Marinoscillum sp. 108: one gene and its partners. The protein of the gene in region 2 interacts with the protein of the main gene of each other region in a pairwise test. Links are inferred from orthologs where the notes say so. Each region holds a gene or a part of one and is shown on either strand. Other genes may lie near its edges.

The links. Proteins that work in one complex are often made in the same cells at the same time.
Region 1: the proteins of GV030_RS13005 (region 2) and ftsZ interact in binary tests that used the Escherichia coli proteins (3 or more experiments, as listed by UniProt). The link is inferred for Marinoscillum sp. 108 from one-to-one orthologs.
Region 3: the proteins of GV030_RS13005 (region 2) and ftsA interact in binary tests that used the Escherichia coli proteins (3 or more experiments, as listed by UniProt). The link is inferred for Marinoscillum sp. 108 from one-to-one orthologs.

Annotation. Positions count from the first base shown.
Region 1 is NZ_LR734817.1:126,893-129,720, reverse strand. It holds ftsZ (cell division protein FtsZ), read left to right. Parts: upstream 1-536; coding sequence 537-2,120; downstream 2,121-2,828. Other genes in the region: GV030_RS17860 (hypothetical protein), read right to left, coding at 2,628-2,828; GV030_RS17865 (hypothetical protein), read left to right, coding at 2,264-2,560; ftsA (cell division protein FtsA), read left to right, coding at 1-464. UniProt on the Escherichia coli protein: Essential cell division protein that forms a contractile ring structure (Z ring) at the future cell division site. The regulation of the ring assembly controls the timing and the location of cell division.
Region 2 is NZ_LR734808.1:3,212,560-3,219,685, forward strand. The notes cover bases 1,211-4,092. They hold GV030_RS13005 (rod shape-determining protein), read right to left. Parts: upstream 3,225-4,092; coding sequence 2,196-3,224; downstream 1,211-2,195. Other genes in these bases: GV030_RS12995 (hypothetical protein), read right to left, coding at 1,211-1,376; mreC (rod shape-determining protein MreC), read right to left, coding at 1,373-2,188; purH (bifunctional phosphoribosylaminoimidazolecarboxamide formyltransferase/IMP cyclohydrolase), read right to left, coding at 3,287-4,092. In the rest of the region: GV030_RS12990 (penicillin-binding transpeptidase domain-containing protein), read right to left, coding at 1-864; more of GV030_RS12995, read right to left, coding at 861-1,210; more of purH, read right to left, coding at 4,093-4,813; purN (phosphoribosylglycinamide formyltransferase), read right to left, coding at 4,848-5,429; GV030_RS13020 (geranylgeranylglycerol-phosphate geranylgeranyltransferase), read right to left, coding at 5,420-6,295; GV030_RS13025 (Rossmann-like and DUF2520 domain-containing protein), read right to left, coding at 6,292-7,071; GV030_RS13030 (heme lyase CcmF/NrfE family subunit), read right to left, coding at 7,083-7,126. UniProt on the Escherichia coli protein: Forms membrane-associated dynamic filaments that are essential for cell shape determination. Acts by regulating cell wall synthesis and cell elongation, and thus cell shape.
Region 3 is NZ_LR734817.1:128,405-131,208, forward strand. It holds ftsA (cell division protein FtsA), read right to left. Parts: upstream 2,149-2,804; coding sequence 853-2,148; downstream 1-852. Other genes in the region: ftsZ (cell division protein FtsZ), read right to left, coding at 1-780; GV030_RS17880 (cell division protein FtsQ/DivIB), read right to left, coding at 2,190-2,804. UniProt on the Escherichia coli protein: Essential cell division protein that assists in the assembly of the Z ring. May serve as the principal membrane anchor for the Z ring.

The DNA.
Region 1 (2,828 bases), on a different replicon or contig from region 2:
GAAACAGGGCACCAAAGGAGATTTCATTGAAAAATCTGGCCCATGTGATCGAAGCTCGTATGGAAGAGATCATAGAGATGGTGCACACTGAGATTATCACTTCTGGGTTTCATAAAAAACTGGCAGCTGGTATCGTGGTGACTGGCGGTGGCTCGCAGCTCACCAATTTGCAGCAGTTGTTTGAGTATATGACTGGGCTGGATACACGCATTGGTTACCCCAATGAACACCTCGGCAAGAGCAAGGTGGACGCAGTGAAGAGTCCGATGTATGCTACCTCCGTAGGTTTGGTGCTATCAGGCTTTAGGGCCATAGACATCAGGGAGGACCGATATAATGAGAAAATTGCTAAAGGCAAGGCCTTGAAACCTCGCAATAAGCAGGGAGCTAAGTTTTTTCAGAATATTCTGGAGAAAACCAAGGGACTTTTGATCGATGATATCGATGATGAAAGGGATTATTAATAAGATAGAGTATTTGAAAATTGATAGAAGTGCTGTTCGTCATTCAGCCTTCGAATATTAAACGATAACGTCATGGCAGAAAATATGTATCAATTTGATTTACCCTCGCACCACAAATCCATCATTAAAGTGATCGGAGTAGGTGGAGGAGGAAGTAACGCCGTAAATCACATGTATAACCTTGGAATCAAGGATGTAGAGTTTGTGGTTTGTAACACTGATATTCAGGCGCTGGAGAGCAGTCCGGTACCTAATAAGCTTCAGCTGGGGGTAAACCTCACGGCTGGCCTGGGAGCAGGAGCAAATCCTGAAAAAGGTAAACATGCAGCGCTCGAGTCTACAGAAGACATTCGTGAGATGCTGTCTGAAGATACTAAAATGGTGTTCATCACTGCCGGAATGGGCGGTGGTACAGGTACAGGGGCCGCTCCGGTGATCGCACAGATCGCCAAGGAGATGGACATCCTGACCGTGGGTATTGTCACAGCGCCCTTTATGTTTGAAGGGCGTAAGAAAATTCAGGCCGCTAATGATGGTATTGCTGAGCTAAAAGCCAACTGTGATACCGTTCTGGTCATCCTCAATGACAAACTGAGGGAGATTTTTGGCAACCTGCCGATCAGAGAAGCCTTCGGTCAGGCGGACAATGTATTGACCACTGCGGCCAAAGGGATTGCTGAGATCATCACGGTGCCTGGTTATGTGAATGTGGATTTTGAGGATGTGAAAACCGTGATGAAAAATGCGGGTGCCGCTGTGATGGGCTCTGCACAGACACATGGTGAAAACAGAGGCCGACGTGCCGCTGAGGAAGCCCTCAATTCGCCACTGCTCAACAATCAGAATGTGAATGGTGCTGACAAAATCCTTCTCTCCATCATGTCCGGTGAGGACGCTGAGTTGCAGATGGATGAATTGGCAGATATCACAGATTACATGCAGGAGTTTGCGGGTGAGGATGCTGAGGTGATCTTCGGTCACGGCGTGGATGCCGACCTGGGCATGAACATACGGGTGACGGTCATTGCGACCGGATTCGGTGGTGTACAGGAGATCCAGCCTATAGCCAGAAAGCAAAACACCACACCAGCACCTGATTCCAAGCGTGTTTACGATTTGGAGTCATCGCGTCAGATCAAGCTGTTTGACAGTGCCAAGGACGATGAGGAGGATGAAGACGATTTTGAAGAGAAGAAAGAAACGCCCAAAAGGGATAGCTTCACATATGATTTTCTCAAAGACGAAATCAAAAAGGCCGTAGAGGAAGAAGATGAGCTGGATGACAATGACTTTGAGTTTGACCTGGGAGGCGGCTATGAAGTGTTTGATGAAAGTGACGAGGAGGAGGAAGATGAGAAGGAAGCAGACGACGATTTTTTCTCAATAGAAAGCCTGGAGCGCAATCACAGCCCTTCTAAAAAGCTGGAGTTGATGGAGCAGCGCAGAAAGCGTGAGCAAATGTTGGAGGGAACCAGTAAAGAAGATCTTTCGACCCAGAACTTTAAAGAGAAGTTTGATGTACCCGCTTACGAGCGTAAAAAGGTGACTTTTGCGAAAGTTCCACACAGTTCTGAGCGCAATATTTCAAAGTTCAATCTTACGGATGATAATCAGATACTTGGAAACAATAAGTATCTCCATGACAATGTAGATTAAGGCAGTTTTCTGCACATGACGAGGGTTGCCCAATTTATTGGGCGACCTTATTTTGTATAAAACACAGGAATGCTTGATTAAAATATTTCAATTGAGCCTTCGTTTTATTAAACTTGGACTTGAGTACCTTAATATCTTAGAAAATGAAAAAAGCGTGGGCCAACTTTGTTAAGACTTTTCAGCCAAAATACAGCGTAGTGGTGAATATGTATCATGTGGTGCCAGGCACCCCGGTGAAGAAACATGCTCATAAGCATGAGTTTGGAAAGGGCGAGCTGGATGAAGCTTCTATTTTCTTCCACAAAGTAGTTAAGAGGCACTCTCAGTTGGGTTTCCCAAATACGGAGGTGCAATTGATCAAGGGTAAGAAAACGGTGGTACAGGCGAAAAACTACGGTCCTGTGGAACTCGTGAAGGGCCTCAATGTCCAGAGTGCTTGACACATAGGATAGCATAAAAGCATTTTGAAAGCTCCCGTTGGGAGCTTTTTTTGTTATCGCCCTCTTTTTAATTGGCTCCCTTCAAGTGTTCAGTTACCACACGATAGATATTCAGGACGAGGGTCACCCCAATGAGTACAATGCAGCCGATGTAAAAATAGGGGGGAGAACCGAGCGGTTTAGGGCTGAAGAGCCGACCCACATAGGTCTGGAGAAAGATGATTTCGAGACCTATCAGGAAGACCAATATCCCCCAGTAGAGAGGTGT
Region 2 (7,126 bases):
CTTCTGGAAATTTTTACCCAGATCTCGCCCACTGAGTAGCGCAGGATCATAGGAAGGTGTGGAAACCATCGCTAGTATTTCACCGGTTCTCGGATCAATGGCTACTAAACCCGCCACTTTACCTTTCAGTAACTTTTCGGCATACTCCTGAAGTTCCGTATTGATGGTGAGGTGAATGCTCTTGCCAGGAATAGACACCGTATCGAAGGCTCCGTCCCTAAACTTTCCTTTCTCCACGCCCTGAACGTTGACAATCTTATACCTCAGTCCTCTTTTGCCCCTGAGCTTTTCTTCATATTGCTTTTCTACCCCGGAAATCCCAATGTAGTCACCAGACTTGTAGTAGTTGCTGGTGTCCCGGATAATCTGACTCCTGTTGATCTCGCCCACATATCCCAGTGTATTGGAGAGCATGTTGTGCTGATAGCCTCTTACTGTACGGGGTAGCACATAGAAGCCATCATAGGCGACCAACCGATCTTGTATTTTGGCGAAAAAATCATTGGGTATCTGCTCCATAAACTTGGATGCCAGAATAGAGGAATACTTTCGGGCCTTCTGATACCTGGACACGAAGGTCTGATGGTCAATTTCTAAAAGCTTTATTAAATCGGAGGAATCGCTCAGGTTCACTTCCTTGGGCACAATCATGAGGTCATACACAGGCGTGTTGTAAACCATCAGTTCGCCAAACCGATCGTACATCAACCCGCGGAAAGGGTAATCCACTATTTTCTGAACAATGTTGTTCTCAGCAGCTAGCTTATACTCATCGTCTATCACCTGTATGGAGAACAAACGGATAGAAAAGATGAGTGCCACCAACAAAATAAAACCTTGTATGATGATTGCTCTGGTGTTCATATTCTTCTTGCTTTCGGGGCCATCAGGAAGCTGAGCCCAAATACAATGATGAAACTATACAGAGCGCTGTATAGTATTTTACTGAACAAAAATCCGAATGAATTAAATCCACCATTTTCTACTGTAAAAATGATGATGTGATGAATGAATATAAGAGGTAGGAGATATTTGATAGATCCCCAGACTTTCAATTCATTCCAGTCAAGGTAAACATCATCATCGGAGGTGCCCATCATGAGGTTAAACCAGCCATCTTTTACAAAAGCTACGAGAATGCATGCTGAGGCATGTATGCCCGGGGTGTTTGAAAAGGCATCAATGATGAGGCCTGTCAGAAAGGCGATGACCATGGTCAGGCTCCTGTTCAAAGCATAAGGCAAAAAGAGAATAAAACCGATGTAGAAAAAACCGAAAGCACTATTGAACAAAATAAGCTTATACAAAAAAGGTATCTGTATCACCAAAAAGACGATAAAATGCAAAACCTGCTGTTGTATGTTGACTCGGATCATTGCACCATTTGGGTTTCGGTTTCCAGACTATCCTGCTCAGCTTTCATTACATTTTGTACCAGGTACACATATTCCAGCGAGCTGAAATCCACAGCCAGACTGATCTTGGCTTCATAAAAAACGTCGTTGTCTTCCAACTGATACTCGCTGATGGTGCCGATTGGTATGTTTTCAGGGAATACCGCATTGAACCCCGACGTGACAATGGTGTCCCCAATATTGATGGGGATGTGCCTTGGGATGTATTTCAATGAAGCTTCCAAGGGGCTGTTTCCATCCCACTGAACAGTACAGAGGGTGCGGGTGCGTTTTACAGAGCTGGAAATCATCAGATTTCTATGAAGCAGTGAGGTGACCGTAGCAAAATTGCCGGATACAGACTTCACCTGACCAACAACTCCTTCCCCACCTATTACACCCATACCCGGTAGCACCTGATCTTTTGATCCTACATCCAGAGTGAGGTAATTCATAGATCGCTGGAATGTGTTGTTGATCACCTTGGCCTTGAACAGATTATATTTTCTGACCGAAGAATCTATTTCCACAAGTCCCAGACTCACATTGGCCAGTTGCTCACGCAGAAGCAAGTTTTCACGGATCAGTTGATCGTTGATCGTTTTTAGCTGGAAGTAATCTCCGGTGTTGCTGGTGAGGGTGTTGATGCCGGCTACCAGCCTGTTTGATGAGTTAAGGAATGCAGCATTTGGCTGATTGTTGTAACCGATAATCAGCCAGGCACATATCCCTTCCAATAGCAGAAATAACCCAAAGGTTCTAAACCGATAGAGGAAGTAGAGTAAATTTTGCATTCAGAAATTACGTCATTAAAACAGGCTTGAACTGGTTCAGGTTTTTCAGTGCCAGTCCGGTGCCTCTTACCACTGCTCTCAATGGATCCTCAGCGATATGTATTGGTAGTTTGGTTTTCATAGAGAGCCTCTTGTCAAGGCCCCTGAGCAATGCACCACCCCCTGTTAGGTAGATACCATTGTCGTAGATATCTGCAGAAAGCTCCGGCGGAGATATCTCCAATGCTTTAAGTACAGCTTCTTCTATTTTGGATACTGACTTGTCAATGGCAAAAGCGATTTCGGAGTAAGAGATCTTGATCACTTTTGGAATACCCGTCATCAAATCACGACCTCTGATCTCATAATCTTCCGGTCCGTCATCCAGTTCGGTAAGGGCTGATCCTACCTCAATTTTCACCCGCTCGGCGGTTCGCTCACCAATCAGCAGGTTGTGCTGACGTCTCATGTAGTCAAGAATGTCTTTGTTGAATGAGTCACCGGCCACACGAATGGACTGGTCACACACTATACCGCTCAAAGCAATAACAGCGATCTCTGTGGTACCTCCCCCGATATCTACGATCATGGAGCCTATAGGCTGCTCAATGTTGATGCCGATACCGATGGCAGCGGCTATCGGTTCATGGATCATGTAGACCTCCTTGGCTCCTGCATGCTCTGCAGAGTCACGTACCGCTCGTTTTTCCACTTCGGTGATTCCCGACGGTATGCAGATGACCATTCTGTGAGAAGAGGGCAACCATTTTTTGTTGCCATTGTCGATCATTTTAATCATCCCTCTGATCATGTGCTCTGCAGCATGGAAGTCGGCAATCACACCGTCTTTAAGAGGACGGATGGTCTTGATATTTTCGTGGGTTTTTTCATGCATCTGCATCGCCTCACGACCTATCGCCAAAACTTTATTGCTGTTTTTGTCGATGGCAATGATAGAAGGCTCATCCACCACAATTTTGTCCTTGCTAATGATTAAGGTATTGGCTGTGCCTAAGTCTATCGCTATGTCACTGTTGAAGAAATCAAAAAAACCCATGTTCTGCTCGCTGTATTATTGGTAGGGAAAGCTACGAATTTAATATGTATTGTACTGTTTTACTAATGTTTAAAATGACGGGTTCCTGTAAAGACCATAGACATGCCATTTTGATCACAATAGTCGATAGAAAGCTGGTCTTTCACTGAGCCTCCTGGCTGGATCACCGCTTTTATCCCTGCTTTATCGGCTATTTCCACGCAATCGGGAAATGGGAAGAAAGCATCTGAGGCCATGACAGCTCCCTGAAGATCAAAACCAAACTTCTGAGCCTTGGCAATGGCCTGCTCCAGGGCATCTACGCGCGAAGTTTGCCCTACACCACTGGCGTACAGTTGCCCGTCTTTTGCCAGAATGATGGTGTTGGATTTAGACTGTTTACAAACTTTTGAAGCAAACAAGAGGCTCTTTACGTCCTCAGTCGATGGAGCTACTTTGGTCACCACTTTCAAATGTTCCTCATTGTCAGTGATGTTGTCATAGTCTTGCACCAAAGTGCCGTTGAGCATGCTCTTATGGATCTTTTCCCTGTTCCAGCTTTTCTTCTGGACCAAAAGGATTCTGTTTTTCTTTTGTTGTAATACGGTGAGCGCCTCATCGCTGAATGCAGGGGCAATCAATATTTCAAAGAACAGGCTGTGCATTTCTTCGGCAGCTTCCTTGGTGATTTCCTGATTGCAAATGAGCACCCCGCCAAAGGCTGAAATGGTGTCAGCAGCAAACGCTTTTTGGTAAGCAGTTTTGACATCATTGCCAGTGGCTACGCCGCATGCATTGTTGTGCTTCAGTATTGCAAAGGCTGTCTCATCTTTGAATTCTCCAATGAGCTGTATGGCAGCCTCTATGTCCACGAGGTTGTTATAAGAAATCTCCTTGCCATGAATCTGATCAAAATAAGATTCAGACTCTTCGTAAAACACTCCCTGCTGGTGGGGATTTTCACCATATCTCAGCACTTTTCCATTGGCTCCACTTACCTTGAATGAAGGAACAGAATTATCTCTGTTCATGTAGGTAAAAATGGCTGAGTCGTAATGGGAGGAAGTGTCAAAGGCCCGGGTAGCAAACAGCTTTCTGTCTGCCAGTTCCGTATTTCCGTTTTTGTTATTCAGGAGGTCCAGCAGATCTCCGTAGTAGTTACGAGAGCTTACAATCAGCACATCCTGAAAGTTTTTAGCCGCTCCTCTAATGAGTGCAATGCCACCAATATCTATTTTTTCGATGATATCCTCTTCACTGGCACCGCTGGCTACGGTTTCCTCAAAAGGATAGAGGTCCACGATTACCAGATCGATGGCAGGTATTTCAAATTGCTCTTTTTCTTTTTGATCTCCCTCGTAGTCTCTGCGGTGCAGAATCCCTCCGAAGATTTTCGGATGTAAGGTTTTCACCCTGCCGCCAAAAATAGAAGGGTACTCGGTGATATCTTCCACCGGTGTGACGGCCACATTCATGTCCTCAATGAATTTTTGAGTCCCTCCTGTGGAGTAGAGTTTTACCCCCAATTCGTTGAGTTTTTCAACGATTGGAGCCAATCCATCCTTATAAAAAACTGAAATTAGTGCTGATTTGATCTTTACTTCGCTCATCTATCTGAAAATAAGCTGCAAAGCTAAAGATTTATCATGTTTTTAAGGTGCTATCCCTGATGTAATCCTCCACTATTTGCGGAAAATACTGATGTTCCAAAGCGTGGATTCTCGAAGCAAGGGCATCTGGTGTGTCTTCAGGAGAAATGTCACAACTCGCCTGAAAAAGGATGCGGCCATCATCATATTTCTCGTTGACCAGGTGGATGGTGATCCCTGAGGTTTTCTCTTTTTGAGCAATGACAGCTTCATGTACGTGACTTCCGTACATCCCCTTTCCTCCATATTTAGGCAAAAGCGACGGATGAATGTTAATGATTTTATTTTCAAAAGCCTGGATCAGGTAGTCTGGGATCTTCCAGAGGAAGCCCGCCAATACAATGTAATCAACCTCATGGCGCGCCAGTACTTTCAGAAAAGCAGAAGAGATAAATTCCGTTTTGGAACAGGTGAAGGACGGAATTCCCAATTTTTTGGCTCGTTCCAGCACGTATGCCTCGGGCTTATTGGATAGTATGACAGAGGTATTGATTCCGTCTACCTGACTAAAATGTTTGACTAGCTGCTCGGCATTGGTGCCGCTTCCCGATGCAAAAATGGCAATGTTCAAATCCATGTTTTTATGAGTATCATACTCACTAGCCCCGATAGGATAATGAGGTTGGTAAATTTAACCAGGGAATTGTATTCTTTCTGCCGATCTGCCATCACCAGCCGATAGATAAACCAGAGAAAAACGGGAACGAGTCCCAAAAAGTAATATCGGACCAACCAAATGTCTACGGTGATCAGAAAGGAGACCAGAAGACCAGCACTCCCCAGGCAGACCAGATAGATGAAGAGTTTGGCTCCTCGAATACCGAAGATCACGGGAATGCTTTGACAGCCGAAGGTGGCGTCTCCTTTCACATCTTCTATGTCTTTGAGCACTTCTCGTATCAGGATAATCGCCATGGCGAAGAGCGAATAGATGTAGACCAGTACTTCGTTGCGCTGTAGGTATACGATCACGACAAGAAGTGTAAGTCCCGTCAGCATGGCGATGACTACATTGCCAATCAGCGTGATTCGGCGGAGGTAGTTGGAGTAGTACCAGAGGAAGAAGGAAGAAACTATATGAAGTACGCCAATTTTGATATCCAGATAAAATCCCAGACCTATCCCCCCAAGTGTCAGGAGAAAATGAGCTAACATGGCCAGGCGCCTTCTAAACATGGTGCCCACCACTACTTTTTGTGGCCGGTTGATCATGTCTATTTTCTGATCGTAGTAGTCGTTGATGATGTAACCGCCGGCGGCTATCATCATGGTGCTGACCACCATTGCAAAAAAACCAAGACCTGCTATTTGCTCATTTTTATGAGGGTAGGTGCTTACCAGAAACAAAGCAGTGAGGTACTGAGTAGCTCCAATCACGATCAGGTTAGGGATGCGACTCGCAATTAGAAACCCTACAAAATCGTATCGGATCAGTCTTTTCATTTTTTGTTTAGTAAACCAATCTGCTCACTGATTATTGTGTAGATGGTTTTATAGTCTGGGTGACGCTCCAGCAAATTCAGGTGTTTTTGGATTACTTCTTCGTCGTGGCGTATAGCCGGTCCGGTTTGTGCCATTCTTGGGTTTAATTCAATAGCTTTTTCTACGGTTTCCTGCATGAGATGGTTGAGGTCACTGAGCTGAAGGCCGGTGTCTTTCAAAATATCATCGGCTATGGTGTAGAGGTAATTGGTGAAGTTACTGGCAAAAACCGCTGCCAGATGGATTTTTAGTCTTTTTGCTGAATTTACCTGGTGGATGTCGTGTCCGAACAGGGTAGCCAGTTCAAGGATTTTGGATACGCTCTGCTCACTATTTCCCTCGATTAACAAGGGGATTTGCTCAAAATCTACAGGCTTGTTTTTGGTAAAAGTCTGAAACGGATAGAGCACACCACAGTGAGCCACTCCTTTCAATAAATCCAAAGGCTGAGCGCCAGATGTGTGGATGATCACGGTGTTTTTATGAAATCGGTAACGGCTGATGACCTCTTCAATGGCCTTATCCGGTACTGCCAGGAGCACAAAGTCAAATGGCGTTTCAGAGAAGTTTGTTTCTGAAGTATACGCTGAATTAAGGCTTAAAGTCTCGACCATCGAACGAGCCTTCTCAGCATCCCGTCCTATGACCATGCTGGCCTCATGGTCCACTTCTTTCAGCCTTCTGGCCAAATGATAACCCACGTTTCCGGTTCCAAGAATTGCAATTTTAAACGGCATGACCATGCAAATTACTCCATTCCTTTGTCACGCATCTTTTTAAACTCAGTGTAGC
Region 3 (2,804 bases), on a different replicon or contig from region 2:
ATTCACATTCTGATTGTTGAGCAGTGGCGAATTGAGGGCTTCCTCAGCGGCACGTCGGCCTCTGTTTTCACCATGTGTCTGTGCAGAGCCCATCACAGCGGCACCCGCATTTTTCATCACGGTTTTCACATCCTCAAAATCCACATTCACATAACCAGGCACCGTGATGATCTCAGCAATCCCTTTGGCCGCAGTGGTCAATACATTGTCCGCCTGACCGAAGGCTTCTCTGATCGGCAGGTTGCCAAAAATCTCCCTCAGTTTGTCATTGAGGATGACCAGAACGGTATCACAGTTGGCTTTTAGCTCAGCAATACCATCATTAGCGGCCTGAATTTTCTTACGCCCTTCAAACATAAAGGGCGCTGTGACAATACCCACGGTCAGGATGTCCATCTCCTTGGCGATCTGTGCGATCACCGGAGCGGCCCCTGTACCTGTACCACCGCCCATTCCGGCAGTGATGAACACCATTTTAGTATCTTCAGACAGCATCTCACGAATGTCTTCTGTAGACTCGAGCGCTGCATGTTTACCTTTTTCAGGATTTGCTCCTGCTCCCAGGCCAGCCGTGAGGTTTACCCCCAGCTGAAGCTTATTAGGTACCGGACTGCTCTCCAGCGCCTGAATATCAGTGTTACAAACCACAAACTCTACATCCTTGATTCCAAGGTTATACATGTGATTTACGGCGTTACTTCCTCCTCCACCTACTCCGATCACTTTAATGATGGATTTGTGGTGCGAGGGTAAATCAAATTGATACATATTTTCTGCCATGACGTTATCGTTTAATATTCGAAGGCTGAATGACGAACAGCACTTCTATCAATTTTCAAATACTCTATCTTATTAATAATCCCTTTCATCATCGATATCATCGATCAAAAGTCCCTTGGTTTTCTCCAGAATATTCTGAAAAAACTTAGCTCCCTGCTTATTGCGAGGTTTCAAGGCCTTGCCTTTAGCAATTTTCTCATTATATCGGTCCTCCCTGATGTCTATGGCCCTAAAGCCTGATAGCACCAAACCTACGGAGGTAGCATACATCGGACTCTTCACTGCGTCCACCTTGCTCTTGCCGAGGTGTTCATTGGGGTAACCAATGCGTGTATCCAGCCCAGTCATATACTCAAACAACTGCTGCAAATTGGTGAGCTGCGAGCCACCGCCAGTCACCACGATACCAGCTGCCAGTTTTTTATGAAACCCAGAAGTGATAATCTCAGTGTGCACCATCTCTATGATCTCTTCCATACGAGCTTCGATCACATGGGCCAGATTTTTCAATGAAATCTCCTTTGGTGCCCTGTTTCTCAATCCGGGAATAGATACAATCTCATTTGGATTGGCCTCTTCAGAAATGGCCCGCCCAAATTTGGTCTTCAACTGCTCAGCCTGGTGCTCCATCACCATACAGCCCTGCTTGATGTCTGAAGTGATGATGTTGCCACCAAATGGAATGACTGCAGTGTGACGTATGATATTATCATAAAATACTGCGATATCGGTAGTACCACCACCTATGTCCACCAGACAAACGCCGGCTTCTTTTTCTTCATCACTCAACACTGCCAAACTGGATGCTAAAGGTTCCAGGATAAGATTTTCGATATCAAGGCCTGCTCTGCGCACGCACTTATTGATATTATTGATGGCGTTGGTCTGCGCCGTGATGATGTGGAAGTCTGCTTCCATCTTCACCCCAGACATTCCCACAGGATCTTTGATACCATCCTCATAGTCGATGATGTAATCCTGCGGCATCACGTGAATGATCTCGCTCCCCGGAGGAATCACGATACGGTACATATCATTGGTAAGTCTGTTCACATCCTCCACGGTGATCTCATCGTCGCTATCGCGGGTGATAGATCCGTGATGCACAGCGCTCTTGATGTGCTGACCGGCAATGCCAACGTTGACCACCCGGATATCAATACCCGACTGCTCACTGGCCTCTGCAACAGCCTTTTCAATGGCATTCACTGTTTTGTCAATGTTGGTGACAATACCGCGGATCACTCCGTCAGATACTGCCTTGCCCATGCCCAACACCTCCAGCTTACCAAATTCATTTTTACGCCCTACGATGACGCATATCTTGGTGGTACCTATGTCCAGTCCGACGATGATTTTATCTTCCATTTCTTTAGCAATTTTCAGTTTCAGTCCGAAGACTCATATTTTTATTCACAGACGATTTGATCCTTAAACTTGAGGTTTACCAAACTGTAGGTATTCCACCCTTTGTTTGGCAAGATCTCTTTGTAAAAAATCTTAAGTTTTTTAAACTTCCCTTCCAGGTCATCTGGCATTCCGAATTTAATTTCCTGCTTGGTCACCTGTGGGAGCAACGTAAGCTCTCCATCTCTGGCGATCACTATCTGTGCAATCTGTGCTCTCCAAAACTCATCCTTCTCCACATACTTCAGCATCTTCAGTATATCCTTTCCATAATCCGTCTCAGTAATATTTTCAGCCCAGCTAAAGGAGCGCTCGAGCTCGAGAATAGGCACACGAGCGGTATGTCGTGCATTAGTGGGCAGCAGGGTGCCATCCGCATCAATGTATTGGTCCGGGCCATTCCGATTGAAAATTCTCGCGATCGGTTGAGCTTGCTCCACGTTCACGACGAGGTTCCCTTTTACATCTCTGTAGATCTGCGCTTCCTTCACAAAAGGATTCGCCTCCACGCGCAACTCTAAAGCCTTCAGATCCAACATACTAATAGACTGACCCAGTACATAATCGGTATTGCCCGCATTCAGCAAACTCATAATTTCCAGCTGGTCTGTAAAGAA